Regions from separate parts of the Methylobacterium sp. Leaf94 genome, predicted to be linked through region 1. Evidence: predicted binding sites of a transcription regulator. Region 1 holds the regulator's gene; each other region holds the start of a gene.
What was found. Region 1 encodes HrcA, which represses chaperone genes, less so after heat shock. Its sites were predicted from a motif close to GTTAGCACTCNCNNNNNGNGAGTGCTAAC; they were not measured.
Positions count from the first base shown of each region.

Region 2: the regulator HrcA is predicted to act here: its motif matches at 1,947-1,975, upstream of ASG63_RS01775 (co-chaperone GroES).
Region 3: the regulator HrcA is predicted to act here: its motif matches at 1,332-1,360, upstream of ASG63_RS14995 (co-chaperone GroES).

Region 1 covers NZ_LMRM01000064.1:206,598-209,871, reverse strand. The annotation lists gene ASG63_RS23590 (DUF1236 domain-containing protein) at 1-720, shown strand, start outside; gene hrcA (heat-inducible transcriptional repressor HrcA) at 783-1,838, opposite strand; gene rph (ribonuclease PH) at 2,103-2,819, shown strand; gene rdgB (RdgB/HAM1 family non-canonical purine NTP pyrophosphatase) at 2,828-3,274, shown strand, end outside.
Region 2 covers NZ_LMRM01000002.1:977-4,250, reverse strand. The annotation lists gene ASG63_RS01785 (lipopolysaccharide biosynthesis protein) at 1-731, opposite strand, end outside; gene ASG63_RS01780 (magnesium transporter CorA family protein) at 820-1,830, opposite strand; gene ASG63_RS01775 (co-chaperone GroES) at 2,044-2,379, shown strand; partial or broken gene groL (chaperonin GroEL) at 2,381-3,274, shown strand, end outside.
Region 3 covers NZ_LMRM01000028.1:26,349-29,622, forward strand. The annotation lists one part of gene ASG63_RS14990 (IS5 family transposase) at 58-373, shown strand; one part of gene ASG63_RS14990 (IS5 family transposase) at 373-827, shown strand; gene ASG63_RS14995 (co-chaperone GroES) at 1,464-1,727, shown strand; partial or broken gene groL (chaperonin GroEL) at 1,824-3,274, shown strand, end outside.

The DNA.
Region 1 (3,274 bases):
GGCGCCGGTGGCGGTGCGGGCGGTGGCGCCGGCATGCGGGGCGGCGAAGCCGGCGGTGCGGCTGGCGGCGCAGGCACGCGCGGCGGCGCCGGCGGTGCGGAGACCGGGGCCGGTCCGGCCGGTGGTGCCCAGCGCGGCGAGGCCGGTGGCCGTGGCGCCGAGGGTGGCGCAGGGCGGCAGGACGGTCGTCCGGGTCAGGCGGCCGGAGAGCGCGGCGGCCGCGAGGACGGTGGCGCCGCGGCACGAGACGGCCGGGGCGACCGGGACGGCAAGGGAGATCGCGACGGCAAGGCGGACCGCGACGGCAAGGGCGATCGGGGCGGCAAGGCTGATCGCGACGGCCGCGAGGAGCGCGGTGGACGGGCCGACCGCGATGAGCGCGGCGGTCGCGACGGCCGCGTCGAGCGCGAGGGCCGGGGTGGTCGCGGCGACCGTGGCGATCGCGGCGCCGTCCGCGGCGCCTATGGCCGCCTGGGGGCGCCGCAGCGCACCGAGTTCCGCCAGAGCGTGTTCCGCCGGGGCATCCCACGCCTCGCCGCCGGCGCCTTCGCGCTCACCGTCGGCACGGCTATCGCCCGCAGCTACACCCTCTACGACCTGCCGCCGGACATCGTCCGGATCGCGCCGGAATACGAGGATTACCGCTACGTGCTGGTGGACGACGACATCGTCATCGTCGATCCCGACACCTACGAGATCGTCGACGTGATCCGCGGCTGACCCGAGCGATCGGAACCGCGTCGGGGGCGGGGCTTCAGGCTCCGCCCCTTCGCGTTTTCCGCTCAGCGCTTGCGGTCGAGGAGGCCGGAGACCACCCGTGCGGTGTAGTCGACCATCGGCACGATGCGGGCATAGTTCAGGCGCGTCGGGCCGATGACCCCCACCACGCCGACGATCTTCTGCGACCCGTCGCGGAACGGAGCCGCGATCATCGAGGAGCCTGAGAGCGAGAAGAGCTTGTTCTCCGAGCCGATGAAGATGCGCACGCCCTCGCCGCCCTCGGCCCGGGACAGGAGTTCGATCACGTCCTTCTGGGTCTCGAGGTCGTTGAACAGCAGGCGGATGCGGTCGAGATCCTCGGCGGCCCGCAGGTCGTCCAGGAGATTGGCCTGACCGCGCACGATGAGCTGCCGGGCATCCGAGGGGCCGACGCTGACGGCGAGGCCGGCATCCACGAGGCGCTCGGTGATCACGTCGAGTTCGCGCTTCATCGCTTGCCGGCCCGACTCGATCTCGGCGCGGAGCGTCCCCAGGGTCCGGCCCTGGAGCCGGGCGTTCAGGTAGTTCGAGGCCTCCTGGAGAGCCCCCGCCGGCAGGCCCGCCGGCAGGTCGAGGAGGCGGTTCTCCACCGAGCCGTCGTCGGAGACCAGGACGACCAGCGCCCGGGTCGGGTCGAGGCGGACGAACTCGATATGCTTCAGGTGGACGTTGGTCTTGGTGGTGAGCACCACGCCGGCCCCGCGGGAGATCCCTGAGAGCAGCATCGAGGCCTCGGCCAGGGCGGAATCGAAGGTATGGCCCGAGGCGGCCGCGCGCATCTGCGCCTCGATCCGCTCCTGCTCCTCACGCCCGACATCGCCGAGCTCCAGCATCGCATCGACGAAGAAGCGCAGGCCCTGCTCCGTGGGCAGACGGCCGGCCGAGGCGTGGGGTGCGAAGATCAGCCCGGAATGCTCGAGATCCGCCATGACGTTCCGGATCGAGGCCGGCGACAGGGCCATGGGCAGGATGCGCGCGAGGTTACGCGAGCCGACCGGCTCGCCGGTCGTCAGATAGCTCTCGACGATCTGCCGGAAGATTTCACGCGAGCGTTCGTTCAGCGCGCTGAGAACCTGCATCTGCTGCGATGTGGAGAAGGGGCGGGCGGGCTCGGTCACATTCCATTCCTGAGGCGGAGAGTGTGACGGTCTCCCGTGCTTTACACAATGCCGTCCACCGTCGCCCCTGGCGGACGCAGGGAGAATACGAGAAACCGCTTGGCCGCGGAAGGCGTTCCGCACCTCGGGCTCACCGGCGGCGCCGGCAATCCGCCCGACCTCGCTTGCCGGGCGGGGGCCGGAACCGTAAAGCCGCACTCCATCGACACCGGTAAGGAGAGCGGCATGCGGTCCTCGAAGCGCGCGAACGACGAACTGCGCATGGTCACCCTGGAGCGCGCCGTCTCCCGCCACGCCGAAGGCTCATGCCTCGTCAGCTTCGGCGACACCAAGGTGCTGTGCACGGCCACCCTGGAAGAGCGCGGCCCTGGCTGGCTGCGCGGCTCCGGCAAGGGCTGGGTCACCGCGGAATACGCCATGCTGCCGCGCGCCACTCACGCGCGCACCCGGCGCGAGGTGACGGCCGGCAAGCCCTCCGGACGCACCCAGGAGATCCAGCGCCTGATCGGCCGCTCCCTGCGCGCCGTGACCAACCTGCCGGCGATCGGCGAGCGCCAGATCACCGTCGATTGCGACGTGATCCAGGCCGATGGCGGCACCCGCACCGCGGCGATCACCGGCGCCTGGGTCGCCCTGCACGAGTGCTTCACCTGGATGCGCGGCCGCTCGATCATCTCGGTCGACCCCCTGCGCGACCACGTGGCGGCCGTCTCCTGCGGCATCTACAAGGGCAAGCCCGTCCTCGACCTCGACTATTTGGAGGATTCCGCGGCCGAGACCGACGCCAACTTCGTCATCACGGGCACCGGGGGCCTCGTCGAGGTCCAGGGTACCGCCGAGGGCAAGCCGTTCTCGGAGGAGGAGCTATTCGAGCTGATGCGCCTCGCCCAGGGCGGCATCCAGTCCCTCGTCGCCCTCCAGAAGCAGGCCGTGGCGCAGTGAGTCTCCGCATGAGCGAGCACCGCATCCTCACGGGTCGCGTCGTCATCGCGACCCACAATGCCGGCAAGCTCGTCGAAATGCGCGAGTTGCTGGCGCCCTTCGGCGTCGACGCGGTCTCGGCCGGCGAACTCGGCCTGCCCGAGCCGGACGAGACCGGGACGATGTTCGCCGAGAACGCGGCCATCAAGGCGCACGCCGCCGCGACGGCCTCGGGCCTGCCGGCCTTCGCCGACGATTCCGGCCTCTGCGTCAACGCCCTCGACGGGGCACCCGGGCTGTTCTCGGCCCGCTGGGCCGGGCCGTCCAAGGATTTCACCGGCGCCATGGCGCGGATCGCCGCGGAACTCGACAAGCGCGGCGCCACCACCCGGCGGGCGCACTTCGTCTCCGCCCTGGTGATCGCCTGGCCGGACGGCCACACCGAGACCTTCGAGGGCCGGGTCTTCGGCGAACTC
Region 2 (3,274 bases), on a different contig from region 1:
AGGGCGAAGTAGCCCGCCTCGGCGAGGCCCGCATGGGACGCGATGCTGCCCCGATTGAGGAACGGCAGCAGCTGGTAGATCGCGTTGGCCGCGATGAGGGGTAGGCCGTAGGCGACGAAGAGCCGCCAGGCTTCCCGCAGCTTCAGCCGTACGCGTGGAACGATCGGATCGCGCAGCGGTCGATACAGCAGCAGGATCGCGAAGGCTTGGCTGATCCCGGCCGCCGTCAGAACCCAGACGGGTTGGGGGAAGAACCAGGCGGCACCCGCCATCAGCACGAAGGCGAGGCCGTTCTTCACCGCGACGAGATTGAAGTACAGCCGGCCGTCGAAGCGCGCCCGGGCGAGCGCTGCGTGATAGTCGAACACGCCGATGCCCAATGCGGCGACCGCGGCGCCCGCTGTGATCGCCAGGCGGCTTCCCGCGTTGGGCTCGAGCGTGAAACCCAGTCCCGCGCAGATCAAGGCCGCCACGAAGAGACTGAGCGTGAGGGCCATGTAGGCCCGGTCCAAACCCTGCCGGATCCAGGGCTCGTCGATGCGGACCCGGGCTGAATAGAATCGTGTCGCGGACAGACGCAGCCACTCGAACAGGACGGTGTTGGCCACGATCGCACCGGCGGTCGCCAGAGCGAACAGACCGAACTCCGCTGGTCCCAGCAGCTTGGCGATGAGGAGGCCGAGGACGAAGTTCAGGCCGGCATTGAGGACGAAGGCAGCGATCACGGCCATGGCGCGACGGGTCATCCTCGGAGGCCGGCTGGACGGGGCATCGCCGCGCACAGCTCTAGCGCAGGAGGCCTGACAGTCCATTAACCGGTTACAACCAACCCCGGATGCGGAAGAAAACGATCGGAATGATGGCGCTTACGAGGATGAGCGCGAGGCCGTAGGGATAGCCGTAGGCCCATTCGAGTTCGGGCATGTGCTTGAAGTTCATTCCGTACATCGAAGCGATCAGGGTCGGCGGAATGCCGACCACCGATGCCACGGTGAGAACGCGGAAGGTGTTGTTCTGCTCGATGCTGATCAAGCCGAGGGTCGCGTCGAGAAGGAACTGGACGTTCTCGGAGAGCCGGATCTCGAACTCGTCGAGGGAGGCAATGTCGCGCCGCACGGCCTCGAAGCGCGGCACCTGTTCCTCGCCGAGGATATGCTCGCACTCGTTGGCCACGAAGGGCACGATCCGCTCCAGGCCGAGGAGGCTCGACCGGACCTTACCGAGGGTCTTCCCGCGGCGTCCGATGCCGCGCAGGATTCGGCGCAGCGCCAGGTCGCGCCGGCGCGGCGTGTGGTTGCGCAGCTTGGTGTCCCCGGCAGGCGCACCGCTGCGGACGTCGAAATCGAAGATCCGCGTGGACAACTCGTCGAGGTCGGCGCCCATGTCCTCGAGGGAATCGGCGAGGCTGTCGACGAGCTCCTCTATCAGGAGAAGGAAGATCTCGGTGGAGGTGGTGCCCGGCCCATCGCCGGTGTCGATGCGCTTCTTGACCTCCGCGAAAGCCCGCAATTCGTGGAAGCGCACGGTGACGAGGCGGTCCCGGGTCAGCACGAAGCCCAACGGCTTCAACTGCGTATCGAGCTTGTCGAAGGTGACCATCGGGGTTGAGAGTGAGAACCCGGTCTTCAAACGCCTCAGGCGGCTCGAATTCTCCACCTCGCTGAGGGCCTTGCGCGAAGGGACCCGGATGCCGGTGCAGGCCTCGACCCGTTCGGCCTCCTCGGCGCTCGGATCATCGAGATCGATCCATACGACCTCCGACGGATAGGCTGTCGCGGGCGCCTGTGCCTCGGGCTCGACCGCGCCCTGCGGACCATGAAGCTTGATCATCCGCGAAGGACTTTCCGGCGGCTTGTGGGATCGGGGGATGATCCTGTCGCCGGATCGTCGTCGGAGCCTGCGACAGTCTTGACTCGAACGGCTTCCGCGCCTAACTCGACGCCATCGTTAGCACTCACCCAAGGCGAGTGCTAACGGCCTGGGTTGAGCGCGCTGCCGCGCCGCATCAACGCCATCCATGAATTTGAAGCAAGAGGGCAGCTCATGAAGTTCCGTCCGCTGCACGACCGTGTCGTCGTCCGCCGCATCGAAGGCGAAGAGAAGACCAAGGGCGGCATCATCATCCCGGATACCGCCAAGGAGAAGCCGCAAGAGGGCGAGATCGTCGCCGTCGGTCCCGGCGCCCGCGATGAGGCCGGCCGGGTGAACCCGCTCGACGTCAAGGCCGGCGACCGCGTCCTGTTCGGCAAGTGGTCCGGCACCGAGGTCAAGATCGACGGTCAGGACCTCCTGATCATGAAGTTTCGGTTCTCCTCCCGTTCACGAGCCCTTCGAGGGTGCCGTCCGGCGCCTCGGGGCCCATCACTGACAAGGATCTGACATGGCAGCGAAAGAAGTCCGCTTCGCCTCCGACGCCCGCGAGAAGATGCTCCGTGGCGTCGACATCCTCGCCGACGCGGTGAAGGTCACGCTCGGCCCCAAGGGCCGCAACGTCGTCATCGAGAAGTCCTTCGGCGCCCCGCGCATCACCAAGGACGGCGTCACCGTCGCCAAGGAGATCGAGCTCGCCGACAAGTTCGAGAACATGGGCGCCCAGATGGTGCGCGAAGTGGCCTCCCACCGTTCTGGCGCAGGCCATCGTCCGCGAAGGCGCCAAGTACGTCGCCGCCGGCATGAACCCGATGGACCTGAAGCGCGGCATCGACCTCGCTACCACCGCCGCCGTGAAGGACATCACGAGCCGCGCCAAGAAGGTCGCCTCGTCCGAGGAAGTTGCCCAGGTCGGCACCATCTCGGCCAACGGCGACAAGGAAATCGGCGAGATGATCGCCCACGCCATGCAGAAGGTCGGCAACGAGGGTGTCATCACCGTCGAGGAGGCCAAGACGGCCGAGACCGAACTCGACGTCGTCGAGGGCATGCAGTTCGACCGCGGCTACCTCTCCCCGTACTTCATCACGAATGCGGAGAAGATGGTCGCCGAGCTCGAGGACCCCTACATCCTCATCCACGAGAAGAAGCTGTCTTCGCTCCAGGCGATGCTGCCGGTTCTCGAGGCCGTGGTGCAGACCGGCAAGCCGCTCGTCATCATCGCCGAGGACATCGAGGGCGAGGCGCTCGCTACGCTCGTGGTCAACAAGCTGCGCGGCGGCCTGAAGGTCGCGGCCGTCAAGGCTCCGGGCTTCGGCGATCGCCGCAAGGCCATGCTCGAGGACATCGCGATCCTGACCCAGGGTCAGATGATCGCCGAGGATCTCGGCATCAAGCTCGAGAA
Region 3 (3,274 bases), on a different contig from region 1:
GTCGCCTGAACAGTTTGGCTGGGCTTGCGTTTTCGTCTCTCTGATGGAGGAGGGACGATGCTGAGCGACACACAATGGGCTGATCTGGAGCCTCTGGTTGAAGCCTGCCGGCCCAAGGCCAAAACGCCTCCGCAGGATCTGCAGCGCACGCTCTCGGCCATCCTTTGGCGGCATCAGAACGGAGCCAAATGGCGAGCTATTCCCGAGGAATTGGGACCCTGGTGGCGGGCTGCCCAGATCTTCATCCGCTGGTCGCGTGCCGGCGTCTGGGAGCGGCTTCTTCACCTCGTGCAGGAGCGCGGTGTCCAACTCGGTATGGTATTCCGCGACGGCACGAACATGCGAGCGCACCAAAAGGCGGCGGGAGCCGCCAAAAGGGGGGATCTGGGCCCGAGCGAGATGCTCGTGAAGCTCTTGGCCGCTCACGTGGCGGGTATGGCACCAAGGCTTGCGTGATCGCGGATGGACGGGGTCGCGCCATCGCCTTCCGGCTGGCGCCCGGTCAGGCCCATGAACTTCCTCACGCTGTTCCCCTGCTCGACCAGCTGCCGGCGGTGCCCAAATGGGTCGTGGGGGACCGCGGCTATACCAGCCACGTCTTTCGCGAACACATCTGGGATATGGGCGCTCGGCCTGCGATCCCGCCTCAGCGCTACGAAGCGCCCGTGGCCTGCCCGGATTGGATCTACAACAACCGTAACCAGGTCGAGCGTCTCTGGACCAGGCTCAAAGAGTGGCGCGCCATCGCCACCCGCTACGAGAAGACTGCCGTCAGCTTCATGGGCGTCCTCTACCTCGCAGCCGCCCTCGATTGGCTTAAGCGATGACACGCCCGTGCTTCGGCAAGCACCCATAGCGCTTCGGGACCGCTGCACATGCAGCATACGAACTTTGGTGCGTTCCGTTGAACGGAAACAGCTGGATCAGCGTCCCTTCATGCCTGGCAGGGGAGGGCCGCCCACTAAAAAAGCTAGAGTTTAAAACAGATCAGCCACAGCTCCCTTTTTTCGCGAATCAGATATCCAGGCGGCTCATCCCGCGGATACCGCGCAAGTCGTCTATGAGTTTCATGCCCCACAAGTTTGTCGACAGCTGTGAACCGATCTTCGTAAAACTCTCATCCGTCGAAAAAATCGGCCATAGATTACTATCTTACTCGGGAAAAATCATAAATACGACCGCTAAGTCAACCAATGCGTCTTTAGGCCTGCAGTACACTGGTGCAGCCAGTCAATCTTCTATTATTTGTAGTTTGATAAACATCATTTGAGCTTTCAATGGGTATGAAGCTCCCCAGCCTATAAAAAAGAAATCGACACAGGCCCAGAAACATTAGCACTCTCGTTCACTGAGTGCTAAACCAACTGTCGCAGGGCCGCTGCGGATCTTCCTGCAGCCGCCTTCCCTTCAATGGCTGAGCCGTGCTGGCGCCATGTCATCGGTAGGGAGATTGGAACTCGACCATGAAATTTCGCCCACTGCACGACCGTGTCGTCGTTCGCCGCATCGAAGGCGAAGAGAAGACCAAGGGCGGCATCATCATCCCGGACAATGCCAAGGAGAAACCGCAAGAGGGCGAGATCGTCGCCGTCGGTCCTGGCGCCCGTGACGAAGCCGGCCGCGTGAACCCGCTCGACGTCAAGGCCGGCGACCGCGTCCTGTTCGGCAAGTGGTCCGGCACCGAGGTCAAGATCGACGGTCAGGACCTCCTGATCATGAACGCTTAAGAGCCATACGCCCTGGTGTGATCTGCCAATACTGCCCCTTGAGGCACCCGATGTGGTGTGCCTCGGGGCCGCGCTAACATTGAAGTGACTTTTCCCATGGCTGCCAAAGACGTTCGTTTTTCCGCCGACGCCCGCGAGAAGATGCTGCGCGGTGTTGAGCTTCTTGCCAGTGCCGTGAAGGTGACGCTGGGTCCCAAGGGCCGCAACGTTGTGATTGAGAAGTCTTTCGGCGCGCCGCGCATCACCAAGGACGGCGTCACCGTCGCCAAGGAGATCGAGCTCGCCGACAAGTTCGAGAACATGGGCGCCCAGATGGTGCGCGAAGTGGCCTCGGCGACGGCACGACGACGGCAACCGTGTTGGCCGCCTCCATCGTCCGCGAGGGTGTGAAGTACGTGGCCGCCGGCATGAACCCGATGGACCTGAAGCGCGGCATCGACCTCGCTGTTGCTGCGGTCGTGAAGGACATCAGTGAGCGCTCCCGCAAGGTGGCGTCTTCCGCAGAGATCGCTCAGGTCGGCACCATTTCAGCCAATGGCGACAAGGAAATCGGCGAGATGATCGCCCACGCCATGGAGAAGGTCGGCAAGGAAGGGGTCATCACCGTCGAGGAGGCCAAGACGGCCGAGACCGAGCTCGATGTGGTCGAGGGCATGCAGTTCGACCGCGGCTACCTTTCCCCGTACTTCATCACGAATGCGGAGAAGATGATGGCGGATCTTGAAGATCCCTACATCCTCATTCACGAGAAGAAGCTCGGGTCGCTTCAAGCGCTTTTGCCGATCCTCGAAGCCGTAGTGCAGACCGGCAAGCCGCTGCTCATTATCGCCGAGGACATCGAGGGTGAGGCGCTCGCTACGCTCGTCGTGAACAAGCTGCGCGGCGGCCTCAAGGTCGCGGCCGTCAAGGCTCCGGGCTTCGGCGATCGCCGTAAGGCCATGCTTGAGGATATTGCCCTGCTGACCAAGGGTCAGATGGTCGCCGAGGACCTCGGCATCAAGCTCGAGAACGTCACTCTTGAGATGCTGGGTCACGCCAAGCGGGTGCGTATCGATAAGGAGACCACCACGATCATCGATGGATCGGGCGACAAGGCCGACATCGAGGCCCGCGTTGCTCAGATCAAGGCGCAGATCGAGGAAACCACCTCGGACTACGACCGTGAGAAGCTCCAGGAGCGTCAAGCCAAGCTCGCCGGCGGCGTCGCGGTCATCCGCGTTGGAGGCTCGACTGAGGTTGAGGTCAAGGAGAAGAAGGACCGCGTCGACGACGCGCTCCATGCGACGCGCGCAGCGGTTGAAGAAGGCATTGTGCCCGGCGGTGGTGTCGCTCTCCTTCGTGCGAAGGCAGCGGCAGAGGGGCTGAAGAACGACAACCCGGACGTCCAGGCCGGCATCAAGATCGTGCTGAAGGCGCTTGAGGCTCCGATCCGTCAGATTTCGCAGAACTCAGGCGTCGAAGGCTCGATCGTGGTCGGAAAGATCCTGGCAAACTCGTCTGCGACGTATGGCTTCAACGCTCAGACCGAAGAGTACGTTGACATGCTT